2 regions of the Shewanella sp. BJSY2023SW005 genome follow, and region 2 is predicted to be linked to the other one. Evidence: predicted binding sites of a transcription regulator. Region 2 holds the regulator's gene; the other holds the start of a gene.

Region 1 (7,625 bases), on a different contig from region 2:
TGGTGTCCAGCATGGCACGTAGATCCATGCCGGCACTGCCTGGGGTCGCATAGCTTGGCAGCGGAAATTCACTGCCAATACGCGAGTCGAGAATTTTCAGTTCTATGGGTGTTTTCATGAGTTGTTTTTATGCTTCGCTATCAGGATCAGCAACTGTTTGGCCAGGCTCAACTTGTCGGTGGCCGGCAGTTCATCACAACCTGTTGCAGAAAATACTTTCAGGGCATTCCGGTCGGCGTTGAAACCCTGACCCGGAACAGACACATCGTTGGCGGCAATCATATCGAGTTTCTTGCGCTTGAGCTTGTCACGCGCATAGGTCTCCACCTCATGGGTTTCTGCCGCAAAACCCACAGTAAAGGGCCGGATAGGATGGCTGGCGACCGTGGCCAGAATATCCGGGTTACGCACCAGTGCCAATGCCATGGTTTCGGAAGATTTTTTTATCTTGGCTTCGGCGACATCGGCGACACGATAGTCTGCCACTGCAGCGCAGCCAATAAAAATATCCTGCTGTTCCACCCGGTGCATCACGGCATCGAGCATCTCTTTGGCCGATTGCACATCGACTCGGGTCACCCCTGCCGGGGTCGCCAAATTAACCGGGCCGCTGACCAGAGTCACTTCGGCGCCCATCTGCGCCGCAGCGGTGGCCAGTGCAAACCCCATCTTGCCTGAGCTGTGGTTGGAGATATAACGCACAGGATCTATCGCTTCGCGGGTCGGTCCTGCAGTCAGCAGCAGCTTTTGGCCTGCCAACAGCTGTGGCTCAAAGCAAGCGGCGGCTCGCTTGGCGATATCATTGGGTTCCAGCATACGCCCCGGGCCGACTTCACCACAGGCTTGGCTGCCGCTATCCGGGCCCCAGATACCATAGCCGCGCTCGGCTAGCACCTTGAGGTTCTCCTGAGTCGCTACGTTTTGGTACATCTGTTGGTTCATCGCCGGGCAGAGCACCACCTTAGCCGCCGTTGCCAGGCAGGTGGTGGTGATCAGTTCATCGGCCATACCGGCACGAATGCGGGCCAACAGGTTGGCGGTAGCGGGGGCAATGATAACCAGATCGGCCCAGCGGGCCAACTCGATATGCCCCATGGCTGCCTCGGCCGCAGGATCCAGCAGATCTGAGGCAACAGGATGGCCGGATAACGCCTGCAAGGTCAGCGGGGTAATGAATTCCATGGCGCTCTGGCTCATGACGACTCTGACTTCGGCACCTCTGTCTTGCAGGCGCCGCACCAGATCGGCACTCTTGTAGGCGGCAATGCCACCGCCAATCCCCAAGAGGATTTTTTTATGCTTCAGGCTCATAGAGACAATCAACTGATGGTAATTGGCGGCTAAGATATCACAAAGCTCCCCCGACTTGGCAGGATGCAGCTTCAAAAATCTCGACCATAATTGAAACAAAGTATAGGGCACAGGGATGGGAGCCAAGGATGGGGATCAGAGACTGGCCAACGGGCGAGGGACCGAGGGAAAAGTTGCTGCAGCAGGGAGCCAAGGGCCTGAGTGATGCCGAGTTACTGGCAGTATTACTGCGTAACGGCCTGGCGGGGCAGAGTGCGGTCGAGTTGGCCAGAGATTTGCTCGCGGCATTCGGTTCACTGCGGCAACTCTTGGTGGCACCGCTGAATCAGGTTGCCCGAATTCCGGGAATGGGGCCGGTAAAATATACCCAATTGCAGGCTGCTGCCGAACTTTCGAGGCGAATTTCCCGGGAAAAGCTGCAAAGAGGGGCGGTTTTGACAAATCCTGATTTGACTCGCGACTATTTAATGAGACAATTAGCAGACCGTGCCACCGAGGTGTTTGCGATTCTGTTGCTGGATAGCCAGCACCGAGTGATCCAATTCGTGGAGTTATTCCATGGCACCCTGGACTCTGCATCCGTCTATCCACGAGAGGTGGTTAGGCTAGTGCTGGAAAAACAGGCCGCGGCGGTCATAGTTTGCCATAATCACCCGTCCGGCGTGGCTGAGCCCAGCCAGGCTGACAGGCGAATTACTGAGCGGTTGAAATGTGCGCTCGCAACCATAGATGTTTCACTTCTGGATCATATGGTTGTAGGGGATTGCGAGATAGTTTCCTTCGCAGAACGCGGATGGATGGATTGATCCATCGCTTGATCTTTCCTCAGTTATCCTGTATAACATGCGCCCTCTTTGTGCCTCGGGCGACGGCCATACGAGGTACATTAATGCTCGAGCGTTAAAATTGTTTTTTGGAGAAGATTGACATGTCAAGAGTATGCCAAGTTACTGGCAAGCGACCAATGGTTGGTAACAACCGTTCGCACGCAAAAAACGCAACTCGTCGTCGTTTTTTACCTAACCTGCAGAACCACCGTTTCTGGTTAGAAGACGAAAAGCGTTTCGTACAATTGCGCGTTTCTACCAAGGGTATGCGCATTATCGACAAGAAAGGTATCGAAGTCGTTGTTGCTGAACTTCGTGCCCGTGGCGAGAAGGTGTAATAGAAAATGGCTAAAGCTAAAGGCAATCGTGAGAAGATCAAGCTGGTTTCAAGCGCCAAGACTGGTCACTTCTACACTACCGACAAGAACAAGCGTAACATGCCTGAGAAAATGGAGATCAAAAAGTTTGATCCCGTAGTTCGTCAGCACGTTATCTACAAAGAAGCCAAAATCAAGTAATCCACTTGGTATTTGAATTCTTGGAAAGCCCCTCTCGTAGGGGCTTTTTTTTGATTTGAATTTAGCCGCCGCGGCCGTAGTCGAGCCGGTTTGGCTCTCGTTGCTCTTAAGCTTATCTCCTTTGTCACCAAGCTGCCTCTATCACCTTCAATCCACTTTAGTCCTGAGTTATTCCGCGTAAGGATCCGGCTGCTGGCCTTCTGCGGTTCAGGTGGATTCATACTTTCTAAACAGATCCCTGCTATACCTTTCTATGCAATCACTTGAACCGCAGCGGCGAATATTTACTCGGTTTGAGTCTCAGGGGGGAAGATGCTGGATATGACTTACCCTTCATGTGAATAGTTAGAGATTTAAAATAAGTATTTGTGCAAATAAATTCTTTTTAAGTGAATTTAAATGCATTATTATGTTGTCCGTGCCACGGGGGTGGCATTCATTTTATGTCGGCTTTAACGAGTGTGAGGTAAATCCCAAGGTGCGTACCACAGAATTGGTTGATGGTTTTCGTCATTCTGCTCCCTATGTCAATGCTCACAGGGGCAAGACATTTGTTGTGATGTTGGGGGGCGAGGCGTTGGCTCAGCCTAAGTTTCGCTCCATCATCAATGATGTTGCTCTGCTGCATAGCCTGGGGATCAAGGTGGTATTGGTCTATGGCGCCCGGCCACAGATAGACGAAGCCTTGGCTAACAATCAGATTGAGCCTGCCTACCATCAAGGCGTGCGGATCACCGATGAAGCCACTCTCAAGGTCATTAAGCAGGTAGCCGGTTCTTTGCAGTTTGATATTACTGCCAGGTTGTCCATGAGCCTGTCGAACACGCCGATGCAGGGCGCACAGATCAACGTGGTCAGTGGTAACTTTGTCATCGCCCAGCCTTTGGGGGTCGACAATGGTATTGACTATTGCCTCTCAGGCAAGGTGCGCCGTATCGATGTTCAGGGACTCAAACGGCAGATGGAAAACAACTGCATCATCCTGATGGGGCCGATAGCGGCCTCGGTCACTGGCGAGAGCTTTAACCTCACCGCCGAAGAAGTGGCGACTCAGGTGGCTATCAAGCTCAAGGCCGACAAGATGATAGGCTTCAGCTCCCAGAATGGTATTTTGGATCGCAACGGTGATGTGATTGCCGAGCTGATGCCCAACGATGCCCAAAAAATTCTCGATAAACTGGCCGGCCAGGGTGAAGGCTGTGTCGGCACCATGGCATTTCTCAAGGCCAGTATTGATGCCTGTCGCAGCGGTGTGCCCCGTTGCCATCTGGTCAGCTATCTGGAAGATGGTGCCCTGTTGCAGGAACTCTTCTCCCGTGAGGGCATAGGTACCCAGATAGTCACAGAGAGTGCCGAGCGCTTGCGGCGCGCGTCCATTGCCGATATTGGCGGCATACTCAACCTGATCCGCCCGCTGGAAGAACAGGGGATCCTGGTGCGTCGCTCCCGCGAGCAACTGGAGATAGAAATAGAGCAGTTTATGCTGATTGAGCGTGATGGCCTGGTGATAGGCTGCGCGGCGCTCTATCCCTTTGAAGAGGACAACGCCGGCGAGTTTGCCTGTCTGGTGGTGCATCCTGACTATCGCGACGCCGATCGCGGTAGCCTGCTGTTGCAGAACATCATAGGCCAGGCCAAGGTGCGTGGTTATTCCAGGCTGTTTGCGCTGACGACCCGCAGCATTCACTGGTTCCTGGAACACGGCTTTGAGCTGGTGGAGGTCGATGCCTTGCCGAATAAGAAGAAGCAGCTCTATAACTACCAGCGTCGCTCCAAAATTTTGGCGCTTGACCTGTAAAAACCGGCCCCGCTCAGCGGGGCTTTTTGTAAGCAGGTATATTTCATTTGTTGACATATTATGTCTTTAGCTCCTAAGCTAAGCCCACTTATGCCTATCCATTAAGGAGCAAGAGATGAACAGTGGAAGTTACGAGTTGGCGCCATTGACCGGCATCGCCAGTGGCAGTTTTATCGCCTTGATACTGATGTTGGCGGCCATCTTGCTGCTGATCCGCATTCGGAAGATGCCGGCAACGGCCAAGAGCGCCGCCTCGGGTTTGCTGTTGGTAACACTGGCGGGATCTGTGTGGGTATTTTGGCAGGCGCAGGCATCCAAGGTGGAATTGACGGCTCAAAGCCTGGTGGTCGAGGTGCCATTCTACGGCCAGAGCCTGGCTCCAGAGCATCTGCGTGTCTCAGAGGCGAAAGTGATTAATCTCGGCGATGCCAGCGGCCCCAGGCTTGGCATGCGTACCCAGGGCATAGGTCTGCCCGGTTACACCCTGGGGTGGTATCGGCTCAACGATGGCAGCAAAGCGTTTGTGGTTCTGACGGAAAAAGATAGCGTCTTGTTACTGCCGACCGACCTTGGTTACAGCCTGCTGCTGAGTATGCCCGAGGCGGAGAGTTTGCTTGAGGGACTGGGGCAGAACCAGCCGGGATAAACGTTGAATATTGCCAACCGGCCCGGAAACTCCATCCGGCCCGGTTGTGTTTGTTACCTGCGAGAGCGTTTTCGCAGCATATCCAAAGTAAACACCACCAGGGCGGCCCAAATAAAGCCGAAGGTAATACTCTTTTCGATATCGAAGGGTTCATCGAACAGGGTCACTGCCATGATAAACATGATGCTTGGGCCTATGTACTGGAAGAAGCCCAGCATGATCAGCGGGATCCGCACTGCTGCACCGGCAAAGCACAGCAAGGGGATGGTGGTGATGATACCGGCGGCCATCAGCAGCAGGTTGAGATCCCAACTGTTGCTGAGCATATTGGCGCCGGCTTCACCAGTGCCCAGCAGTAAAAAGCCCAGCGCTGCCGGCATTAACACTGCAGTTTCGACCAAAAGGCCAGTCTTGGCGTCGACATTGACCTTCTTGCGCAGCAGGGCGTAGAAACCGAAGGAGGCTGCGAGCCCCAGGGATACCAGCGGAATCGAGCCGAAAGAAACCAGCTGGATCACCACCCCGGCGGCGGCAAGCGTTACCGCCACCCATTGTAGTCTCCCGAGCCGCTCCCCCAGAAACAGCATGCCGAGCAACACATTGAACAGCGGGTTGATAAAGTAGCCCAGACTGGCATCCAGCATATGATCATTGTTGACCGCCCAGATAAACAGCAGCCAGTTGCCGGCGATAAGAATCGAAGTCAGCAGTAGTACCGCCAACTGTTTCGGGCGCTTGAGCAACAGCCTGAGCTGTCCGAAACCACCGATAAACTGCATCAGGATCCCCATAAAGACGAAGGACCAGATGATGCGGTGCAGCAAGATCTCGGGGGCCGAGACATGATGCAACAACTTGAAGTACAGCGGCGCAAAGCCCCAAAAAATATAGGCGCAAAGGGCGAGAATGACCCCCTTGCGGTATTCGGTTTCAGGCATAGGTACTACACAATGACGAAAAGGAGAGAAGGGCGATTGTAGGGGGCAAAGCCCCTCGGCTCAAGTTATCGACAACAGATTCAGTGTTTGAGTTTTAAACAGCTACTCAGCCGACCATGTAAGTCCCTGTACCAAAAGCGATATGGCTGCCTTTTTCATTATGCAGCTCCATTCGACAGACAGAGACCCTGTTGCCGGCACGGATCACTGTTCCTGTGCCGCTGAAGACTTCTCCCCAGCCGGGGCGCAGATAGTCGATCCTGAGATCTATGGTGCTCAGGGTTTGCAGTCGCTGTTGCAACTGCTCCACTGTCCAGTTGTCGCGACTGATCACTAAGCCGGAGAATGCCGTTAGGCCGCCAACCACATCCAGCACGGTTGCGGTAACCCCGCCATGGAGTATTTTTTGATGTATGTTGCCGATTAGCTCCGGCTTCATTTTGATCTCCACTTCGACACCAGAGGCGTCGTATCGGCGGATCCCAAGGCCGAGAAGATTGTGAAAAGGCACATGTTTATCAAATACTTCTGCTACCTTGGCGAGTACCTCGGCTTGAATGTCCTGGCTCATAGGGCTTCCTGCTGTTGTTGTTTTTTAGAGCAATCAATCTAACGCTAATATGGCCGTTTGCCTAGTCCAGGCGGAAAAATCCCCTCTTGGCTGGCACTCTGGTGTTGGCTTCATTTAGAATAGCGGCCTCTTCTTTGGACACAGACAGTCATGGATCAGCCGCTGAATATCGCTCCCGAGAGCCTCAATCATCCCCAAGACCCTATGCAGCAAGCCTTGCAGCAGGTATTTGGCTACCGCACTTTCCGTGAAGGGCAGCGCCAGGTGATTGAACGTGTGATGGCCGGGGAAGACTGCATGGTGATCATGCCCACCGGCGGCGGCAAGAGTCTGTGTTACCAACTGCCCGCATTGTTGATGCCAGGGCTGACTCTGGTGGTTTCGCCGCTGATCTCCCTGATGAAAGATCAGGTCGACAGCCTGCTGCAGACCGGGGTCAATGCCGCTTATCTCAACTCATCCCTGCCCAGGGAGCAGAGCCTCAAGGTGCTGCGCCAGTTGCATCAGGGGGAGATCCGCCTGCTGTATGTCTCGCCGGAGCGCTTGCTGCAACATGAATTTATTGAGCGACTGCAATCTCTGCAGCTGTCGATGTTTGCCGTGGATGAGGCGCACTGTATCAGCCAGTGGGGCCATGATTTTCGCCCCGAATATGCCCAGCTTGGCCGCCTGAAACAGCTGTTTCCCGGCGTGCCTGTAATGGCGCTGACCGCCACCGCCGATAAGGCGACCCGGGATGATATCTGCCAGCGGCTCAATATCGCCCCCTATGTGCTTCTTTCCAGCTTTGATAGGCCGAATATTCGCTACACAGTGGCGGAAAAGCTTAACGCCGCCAATCAATTGCGCCAGTTTATTGCCGCGCAGAACGGCGCCGCCGGGATTGTTTATTGCTCCAGCCGTCGCCGGGTCGATGAAGTAGCCGAAAGGCTGCGGTTACAGGGCTATGCCGCTGAAGGCTATCATGCCGGTATGAGCGGCGACGAGCGCGCCAGTGTTCAGGACAGATTTCTCAA
Region 2 (7,625 bases):
GCCCTGAGACGCCGTAGCCCTGCCCCAGCCAGACACTGCCAGCAATAAGAGCCGCTGCGGCCGGACTGGCAAGCCCTTGGAAGAAACGTTTATCGGCCACTCCTACTTGGGTATTGAAGCGCGCCAGACGCAAGGCAGCCCCGGCGCAATAGATAAAGGCCGCCAGCCAACCTATTTTGCCCAATTCAGAAAGCCCCCAGTTATAGGCTATCAAGGCCGGAGCCATACCGAAGGATACCATATCTGCCATCGAGTCGTACTCGGCACCAAAGGCACTCTGAGTGTTGGTCAAACGCGCCAGACGACCATCCAGTCCATCGAATAACATGGCAACAAATACAGCAATAGCCGATGCCTCAAAGTGCCCATTCATGGAAGCGATAACAGCATAGAAGCCCGAGAACAATCCTGCCGTTGTCATCAGATTGGGTAACAGATAGATGCCACGGGTTTTTATTGTTGGCTTGGATAAATTTTGCATACACTTAACCTGATGGTGTAATAAAGGTCTATAGCGGCAAAGATAACACACTTGCTCAGACAAGCTCACCCTGCAGAAACGGAAACAGACAATGATAAGGATCAGCCTATTTATGGCTCTGTTGGCATTACTCGGAGCCAACGCTGCCTCGGCAACGCCCATCTATACTTGGGTCGATGAAAATGGCGTTACCCACTACAGCCAAGAGCCGCCGCCACAACAACAAGCCACCGAACTGGACAGCCAAAATCTGCAACCCGCCAGAATTGGCACGGTCGCGCCGCAGCGAAAAGATGACGTTGTGCAGGAAACTGAGTCTGAGAAACAGGCCAAATTGATCAAGGAGAAAGATGCGGCCCAGGCTCAGGCTATTTGTGATAAGGCCAAATTCCAATTGGATGTACTCAATACCCACACCAGACTGCAACGTAAAGATGAGGCCTCCGGTGAAATGATTAAGATGACAGAAGAAGAACGGCAGGCGCAGATAAAGGAGCAGCAGGAAAGAATTCGGCTGTTTTGCCAAAGAAACTAGCCAGCAAGGCCAGAGTAGAATAAGTTCAAGTAGCAAAAAGGAGCGCCGCGGCGCTCCTTTTTATTCCCTGAGTCGACTTACTTAACGAAGTCTACACCCAGTTTGATATCCGCCTTCAAGGTATCCAGCATGGCATCACGGGCGTTGGTTTCAAACGCGCTCAGCTCTCCATACGGCAGAACCTTTTCGATACCATTCTTGCCGAGTACCACTGGCTGGGCAAAGAATTCAGCGTGCTCGCTACCACCATCAACATAGGCGCACTCGATCACATTGGCTTCACCCTGCAGACCGCGGATCAGCGACAGACCGAAACGGAAAGCGGCCTGGCCCATGGACAGAGTCGCGCTGCCGCCACCGGCTTTGGCTTCAACCACTTCAGTACCAGCGTTTTGAATACGCTTGGTCAGGGCAGCAACTTCTTCATCAGAGAAGCTGACACCTTCAACCTGAGACAACAGAGGCAGAATGGTCACACCGCTGTGGCCGCCAATCACATTGACTTTAACATCGGCAACGTTCAGCCCTTTGGCTTCGGCGATAAAGGTTTCAGAGCGGATGACATCGAGAGTCGTCACACCGAACAGACGGTTCTTGTCGTAAACACCGGCTTTTTTCAGTACTTCAGCAGCAATGGCCACAGTGGTGTTCACTGGGTTGGTGATGATACCGATCAGCGCTTTGGGACAAGTCGCGGCCACTTTTTCAATCAGGTTACGGACGATACCGGCATTGATATTGAACAGATCAGAACGATCCATGCCCGGCTTACGGGCAACACCGGCAGAAATCAGCACCACATCGGCACCTTCCAGTGCAGGCGTTGGGTCTTCACCGGCAAAACCTTTAACTTCAACTGCTGTCGGGATATGACTCAGATCCACGGCAACCCCAGGCGTTACGGGGGCGATATCATAGAGTGACAGCTGAGAGCCGGCAGGCAATTGGGTTTTCAACAGAAGGGCAAGAGCCTGGCCGATACCACCAGCAGCACCAAGTACAGCAACTTTCATAGTTATCTCCGTCAATTCTCGGAATTATGTGTGACATAGATCTAATTCTGTGATGGCGCAACATTAAAGGATCGTCACAAAAATAGCAATTATCCCTTAGTCATATGACTCTGTTTCATCAAAAGCTGAATTAACTTCAGCGTTTTCTACTGCCCACTGAGGCTTCTTTTACCCACCAAATGACCTGAATTGCATTTTTATGCAGACATCTTGGGTATTTGTTGACACTTATCCGTTTGATATGCAGAATGGCCGGGATTTTCTGAATAACGACAGAAGAAGATGATGCAAGCAAGCAAAAATCAGGATGAGCTAATCAGAACCTTCAAGGCTCTGCTTAAAGAGGAGCGCTTCGGCTCCCAGAGTGAAATAGTCAATGCACTGCAAGCCGAAGGCTTTGCCAATATCAACCAGTCCAAAGTCTCGCGCATGCTGAGCAAGTTCGGTGCCGTGCGCACCCGTAACGCCAAGCAGGAGATGGTCTACTGCTTACCGGCCGAACTAGGGGTGCCTACTGCCGGCAGCCCGCTGAAGAATCTGGTATTGGATGTGGATCATAACCAAGCCATGATAGTGGTGCGTACCAGCCCGGGCGCGGCGCAGTTAATTGCCAGGCTGTTGGACTCCATCGGCAAGCCAGAAGGTATTCTGGGCACTATCGCCGGTGATGATACTATCTTTATCTGCCCTTCCAGCATCAAGACCATTGATGAAACCCTGGAAACAGTGAAGTCGCTGTTCAATTACACAGACTGAGTTGAAAATGCCATAAAAAAACGCCCTTCAATGAGGGGCGTTTTTGTTTTTATCGCGCTATTAATCATCAAACTGGATCATGAAATCCAGAGAAGGGGCAAAGAAAGAGGAGCCTGTTACCGCCTGAGTAAAGTGCATCAGGTGATCATGGTGCCCTTCTCCGTCACCGAAAACCATACTGTGAAGCATCTTTTCAAAATGGTTAGGTGTCTTACAGGTGGAAATAAACATCAAACCCTGCTGTTTTACAGAACCATAGGGCATGCTCTGACGCAGGATCTCCATCGACTCACCATTGTCATACTTGAGATTTACCCGCTTGATATGTGCCGTCAGCGGTTTGTCTTCCGAGGCGTACTCTATGTTGTCCTGCTTGGTGCGGCCTATGATGTCTTCCTGCTTTTTCTGCGGCAGTCTGTGCCACTTACTCAGATTATGGACATATTTCTGTACATGAATGTAGCTACCGCCGCGAAATGCATCGTCTTCATCACCTACCAGGGCTACAGCTTGACGGCCTCTGCCCTTGGGGTTTTCTGTGCCATCGACAAAACCGGTCAGATCGCGGCTGTCCATAAAGCGGAACCCGCGCTCCTCCTCTTCCAGTTCAGCCAACCCTTCCAGCATTTCGTTGACCTCATTGGCTACCAGATGAAGAATATCCAGGCGATCACAACGCAGGTGAATAAAAATATCGAACTCTATCGCCGGCGCATCCCGGTTACCCGACTCCATAGCAGGGAACGGCCTGAGTTCAGCCGGTCTGCTTCCCGGATAGAGGTGATCCCAAAAGTTGGCACCAATCGCCACAAAGGCGTTAAAGGCACTGTCGGCATACTGATCTGCCAGCTCATACAAATACTGGGCGACATTGGCCAGGCAAGGACGCAGTTGTGACTCTCCGCCTTCGTTGGCATTGAACATCAGATAAACGCTGTGCAGATTTCCCTCAGCGCAGATTCCCAGTTGTTCCCGTGGCATAACCTGTGTATCCATTTGCAATCTACCCTTTCAGATTAATTCATCTTCGGCCTTATTATCCGCAACTTGAGCATTAATTTGAATTAGCTCACGCACGTTTTTGCCGATTGCTTTCAATAACCTGATGCCTGCCCGTCTTTTCGGGACTCGGACGCTCCCCGATAAACGCCGCTTTCAACATTGACGCCTATGGCCTGATAACCACCAAAAGCTCCGAGAGAATCACTCAAAGTATGCCCCTTTTTCATCAGCTCACGGCGGGTCTCCATGGAAAAGCCCGACTCGAGACTGATATAACCGCCATCTGTCATCTGCTCGCCGGTCGGTTGGCTAGAACCTGTATGCAGTATTCTTGGAGCATCGCCCGCCTCCTGCAGGTTGAGGCCAAAATCAATCAGATTAATCATGATCTGAGCGTGCATCTGGGGTTGGGTGGCTCCCCCCATGACGCCAAAGCTGAGCCAAGGCTTGCCATCTTTGGTGACAAAGGCCGGAATTATGGTATGAAACGGTCTCTTACCCGGTGCATAGGAGTTAGCACGCCCGGGAGTGAGATCAAACAGCTGGCCCCTGTCCTGTAACACAAATCCCAAATCCGGAGGCGTCATGCCTGAGCCCATGCCACGATAATTGCTCTGGATGAGAGACACCATATTGCCTTCTTTATCAGCGGTAGTGAGATAGATGGTATCACCGTGTAAAAGATTGGGATTACCCGGCTCAACACTGGCGGCGGCTTTGTCAGCATCGATAAGCTTGGCTCTGGCGTAGTTGTATTCTTTGGAGATAAGTGAGGCTACCGGCACTTTGGCAAAGTCCATGTCGGCGTAGAACTTGGCTCGGTCGGCAAACGCCAGCTTTTTTGCTTCCACGAAATGATGCACATATTCGGCGCTGTCCAGCCCCATGGCCTTGAGATTAAATGGCTCCAGGGTTTTAAGGATCTGCAGTGCCGCTATTCCCTGGCCGTTGGGCGGCAGCTCCCAGATATCATAGCCCCGATAATTAACCGATACAGGCTCGACCCACTCACTCTTGTGAGAAGCGAGATCTTCATAGGAAAGATAACCGCCCTGTTGTTGCATATAAGCGGCAATACTGCGGGCTATCTCTCCTTTGTAAAAGACATCCCGGCCCCCCTTGGCAATTTTTTCATAGCTGTTTGCCAAAGCTGGGTTTCGAAACAATTCACCGACGGCCGGCATGCGGCCGCCTGGCATATAGGTTTCTTTAAACCCCGGGTATTTGGCCAGCTTGTCACCGCTGCGAGCCAGATAGAAGGCTATGAGCTCGGAAACCGGAAATCCTTCACGGGCATAATGAATAGCCGGTGCCAGGTTATCCTTCATGGGCAATTTGCCGAACTTGTCATGCAGTTCATACCAGCCATCCACGGCACCGGGCACGGATACGGGCAAAGGCCCATAAGGCGGCAGATGCTCAAGCCCTTTGGCCTTGAGCATCTCCAGCGACAAAGAAGCCGGACTGCGGCCAGACGCATTGAGCCCATAGAGCCGCTGCTCTTTGGCGCTCCAGACAATGGCAAAAAGATCGCCGCCTATGCCTGAACCCGTAGGCTCAACCAACCCCAGCATGGCATTGGCAGCAATAGCGGCATCTACGGCACTGCCTCCTTGCTTAAGAATATCGACCGCCACCTGAGTCGCCAGTGGTTGGCTGGTTGCCGCCATGCCATTGACCGCATAGACTTCAGAGCGGCTCGCAAAGGCCGCGCCCGTGATTCTGTCCATCGCCATGCTTCCCGTGCTGCAGAAAACAGCCAAACTCCCGATGACGCCGAGTAACAGCTGACGACATGAGTTGTTGCTGATATTCCGTATCCCTTGTGCGTCCTGCATTTTATTATTGCTGTAGTTATGCATCTCGCCTCCGCTCTCATCCCGGAGCGGCGCATGGGCGAGTCCGGGGTTCAGTGAATACCTATGATGAGTTCAATCAAACCGATTGCTTGGTATAACACAGAGACAAACAAATTATCACCCACAGCAAACTTATGAAACAATTGTTGTTAACAGCCATTACCGAACAACACCAACGGATGTTCCAGTGCCGACAGCCTGACTCTCTGCCCTGGAGAAAACTGTACCTGATGACTACGAACCTCGAGTATGACGCCCTCTTGCTGCACATCATAATGGCAAACATTGCCCAGAAAACGCCGCTCGGTAACCACGGCCAGGCCCTGTTCGTCGGGTCGTAACTCCAACTGCTGTGGCCGCAGCAACAACTCGCCCTGCCAGTTCAGTGGCAAACCATGGGGCAAAGAGCTTTTAAGTCGACCGATTTGAGTATCGACACAGTGTTCGCAGCTGACCAGGGCCTTAAGATAATTACCGCTGCCGAGAAAGTCCGCCACATAGCGATTGACCGGGTTGGCATAGAGAGTTTCAGCACTGCCTTGCTGCACTATTTTTCCATCTTCAAACAGCGCCAGGGTATCGGCAAAAACAAAGGCTTCATCCTTACTGTGGGTCACAAATACGGCGCTGACGTTACGGCTCTTGAGGATCGCACGAATCTCCAGCATCAGCTCGCCGCGGACCTGGGCATCTATGTTGGAGAAGGGTTCATCCAACAACAGCAGTTCAGGCTCATAGGCAAGCGCCCTGGCAATCGACACCCTTTGCTGTTGACCGCCGGACAACTCGTGGGGATAACGTTCAGCAAGCCCCGGGAGCTTGACCAAATCCAGCATCTCCTCGAGCCGGCTCAGACGCTGCGCCTTGTTCAATCCCTTGACACCAAAGAGGATATTCTGCGCGACCGTCAAGTGGGGAAACAGGGCATAGTCCTGAAAGATCATCCCCACGCCACGCTCCTCTCCCGGAACCTGTAGCTTATCCGTGGTTACTGCACGGCCGCTGATATGAATTTCACCGGCGGAGACCGGCTGCAGTCCGGCAATGGCTCTGAGCAGAGTCGTTTTACCACAACCACTGGGTCCGAGCAGGGCGGCAATTTCACCGGCTTGCAAGGTAATGCTCAGCCCTTTGAGCACCTGCAGGGCGCCATAATGGCTGTGGAGTTGCTTGACACTCAGGGTCGACATCAGTTGTTTTGCTCCAGCGAACGGTTGAGGTAAATCAAGGGCACCAGCCCCACCAACACAATGACAATAGCCGCCAGCGCCCCCTGCTCCAACTGCTCATCGGAGACGTATTGGAACACTTGGGTAGCCAGGTTGTGAAACCCGACAGGGCTTAGCAGTAAGGCAGCCGGCAACTCTTTCATCGCCTCGATAAATACCAGCAGCAGAGCGGCAAAAATACCGCTGCGCAGCAGTGGCAGATGGATTAATGCCAGTACTTTACCCGGTGTCTTGCCCAGGCTGATGGCCGCCATGTCGAGAGAAGGCGACAACCGTTTGTAACTGCTCTCTATGCTGCCGATGGCGATGGCGGCAAAGCGAATACAAAACGCCAGCACCAGGGCGGCGATACTGCCGGTGAACAGCAGCCCCGGGCCTTGGCGCTCGAACAGGGCATAGAGATCATCGATTCTGAAATCAAGCCAGGTCAGCGGAATAAGCACGGCAATCGCCAGCACTGTGCCCGGCAGTGCATAGCCGGTACTGACCAGACGGGATGGCAACATGTCCCACTTTCTCGGGCTCAGGCGGCGAATGAACATCAAGAGGATAGCCAAGAGCAAACACAATACACTGCTGATGGCGGCGACTGTTAGGCTGTTGAGACTGTACTGCCAAAAGTCACTGTTCCAGCTCTGTTGCCAGTAATCCAAGGCGTAACTGCCGAGAATGACAAATGGCAAAACAAAGGCCAACAGCAGCAACAGCGAGCAGTAGCCGAGCGCCAACCACTCACGCCAACCTTTGAGC

Evidence for each region. The regulator ArgR, encoded in region 2, controls arginine synthesis, uptake and breakdown. The targets are predictions, from matches to a motif close to ANTGAATANNTATTCANT.
Region 1: a site for ArgR is predicted at 3,045-3,062, ahead of argA (amino-acid N-acetyltransferase). Genes of this name have one in related genera too.

What each region holds. Positions count from the first base shown of each region.
Region 1 covers NZ_JBKORJ010000037.1:37,835-45,459, reverse strand. The annotation lists gene dut (dUTP diphosphatase) at 1-118, opposite strand, end outside; gene coaBC (bifunctional phosphopantothenoylcysteine decarboxylase/phosphopantothenate--cysteine ligase CoaBC) at 115-1,311, opposite strand; gene radC (RadC family protein) at 1,440-2,117, shown strand; gene rpmB (50S ribosomal protein L28) at 2,240-2,476, shown strand; gene rpmG (50S ribosomal protein L33) at 2,483-2,656, shown strand; gene argA (amino-acid N-acetyltransferase) at 3,135-4,454, shown strand; gene ACMHXI_RS11365 (PH domain-containing protein) at 4,570-5,100, shown strand; gene rarD (EamA family transporter RarD) at 5,154-6,038, opposite strand; gene ACMHXI_RS11355 (thioesterase family protein) at 6,145-6,609, opposite strand; gene recQ (DNA helicase RecQ) at 6,814-7,625, shown strand, end outside.
Region 2 covers NZ_JBKORJ010000027.1:2,729-10,353, forward strand. The annotation lists gene pssA (CDP-diacylglycerol--serine O-phosphatidyltransferase) at 1-481, opposite strand, end outside; gene ACMHXI_RS08315 (DUF4124 domain-containing protein) at 573-1,016, shown strand; gene mdh (malate dehydrogenase) at 1,094-2,029, opposite strand; gene argR (transcriptional regulator ArgR) at 2,315-2,785, shown strand; gene ACMHXI_RS08330 (Dyp-type peroxidase) at 2,846-3,781, opposite strand; gene ggt (gamma-glutamyltransferase) at 3,880-5,523, opposite strand; gene ACMHXI_RS08340 (ABC transporter ATP-binding protein) at 5,796-6,839, opposite strand; gene ACMHXI_RS08345 (ABC transporter permease) at 6,836-7,625, opposite strand, start outside.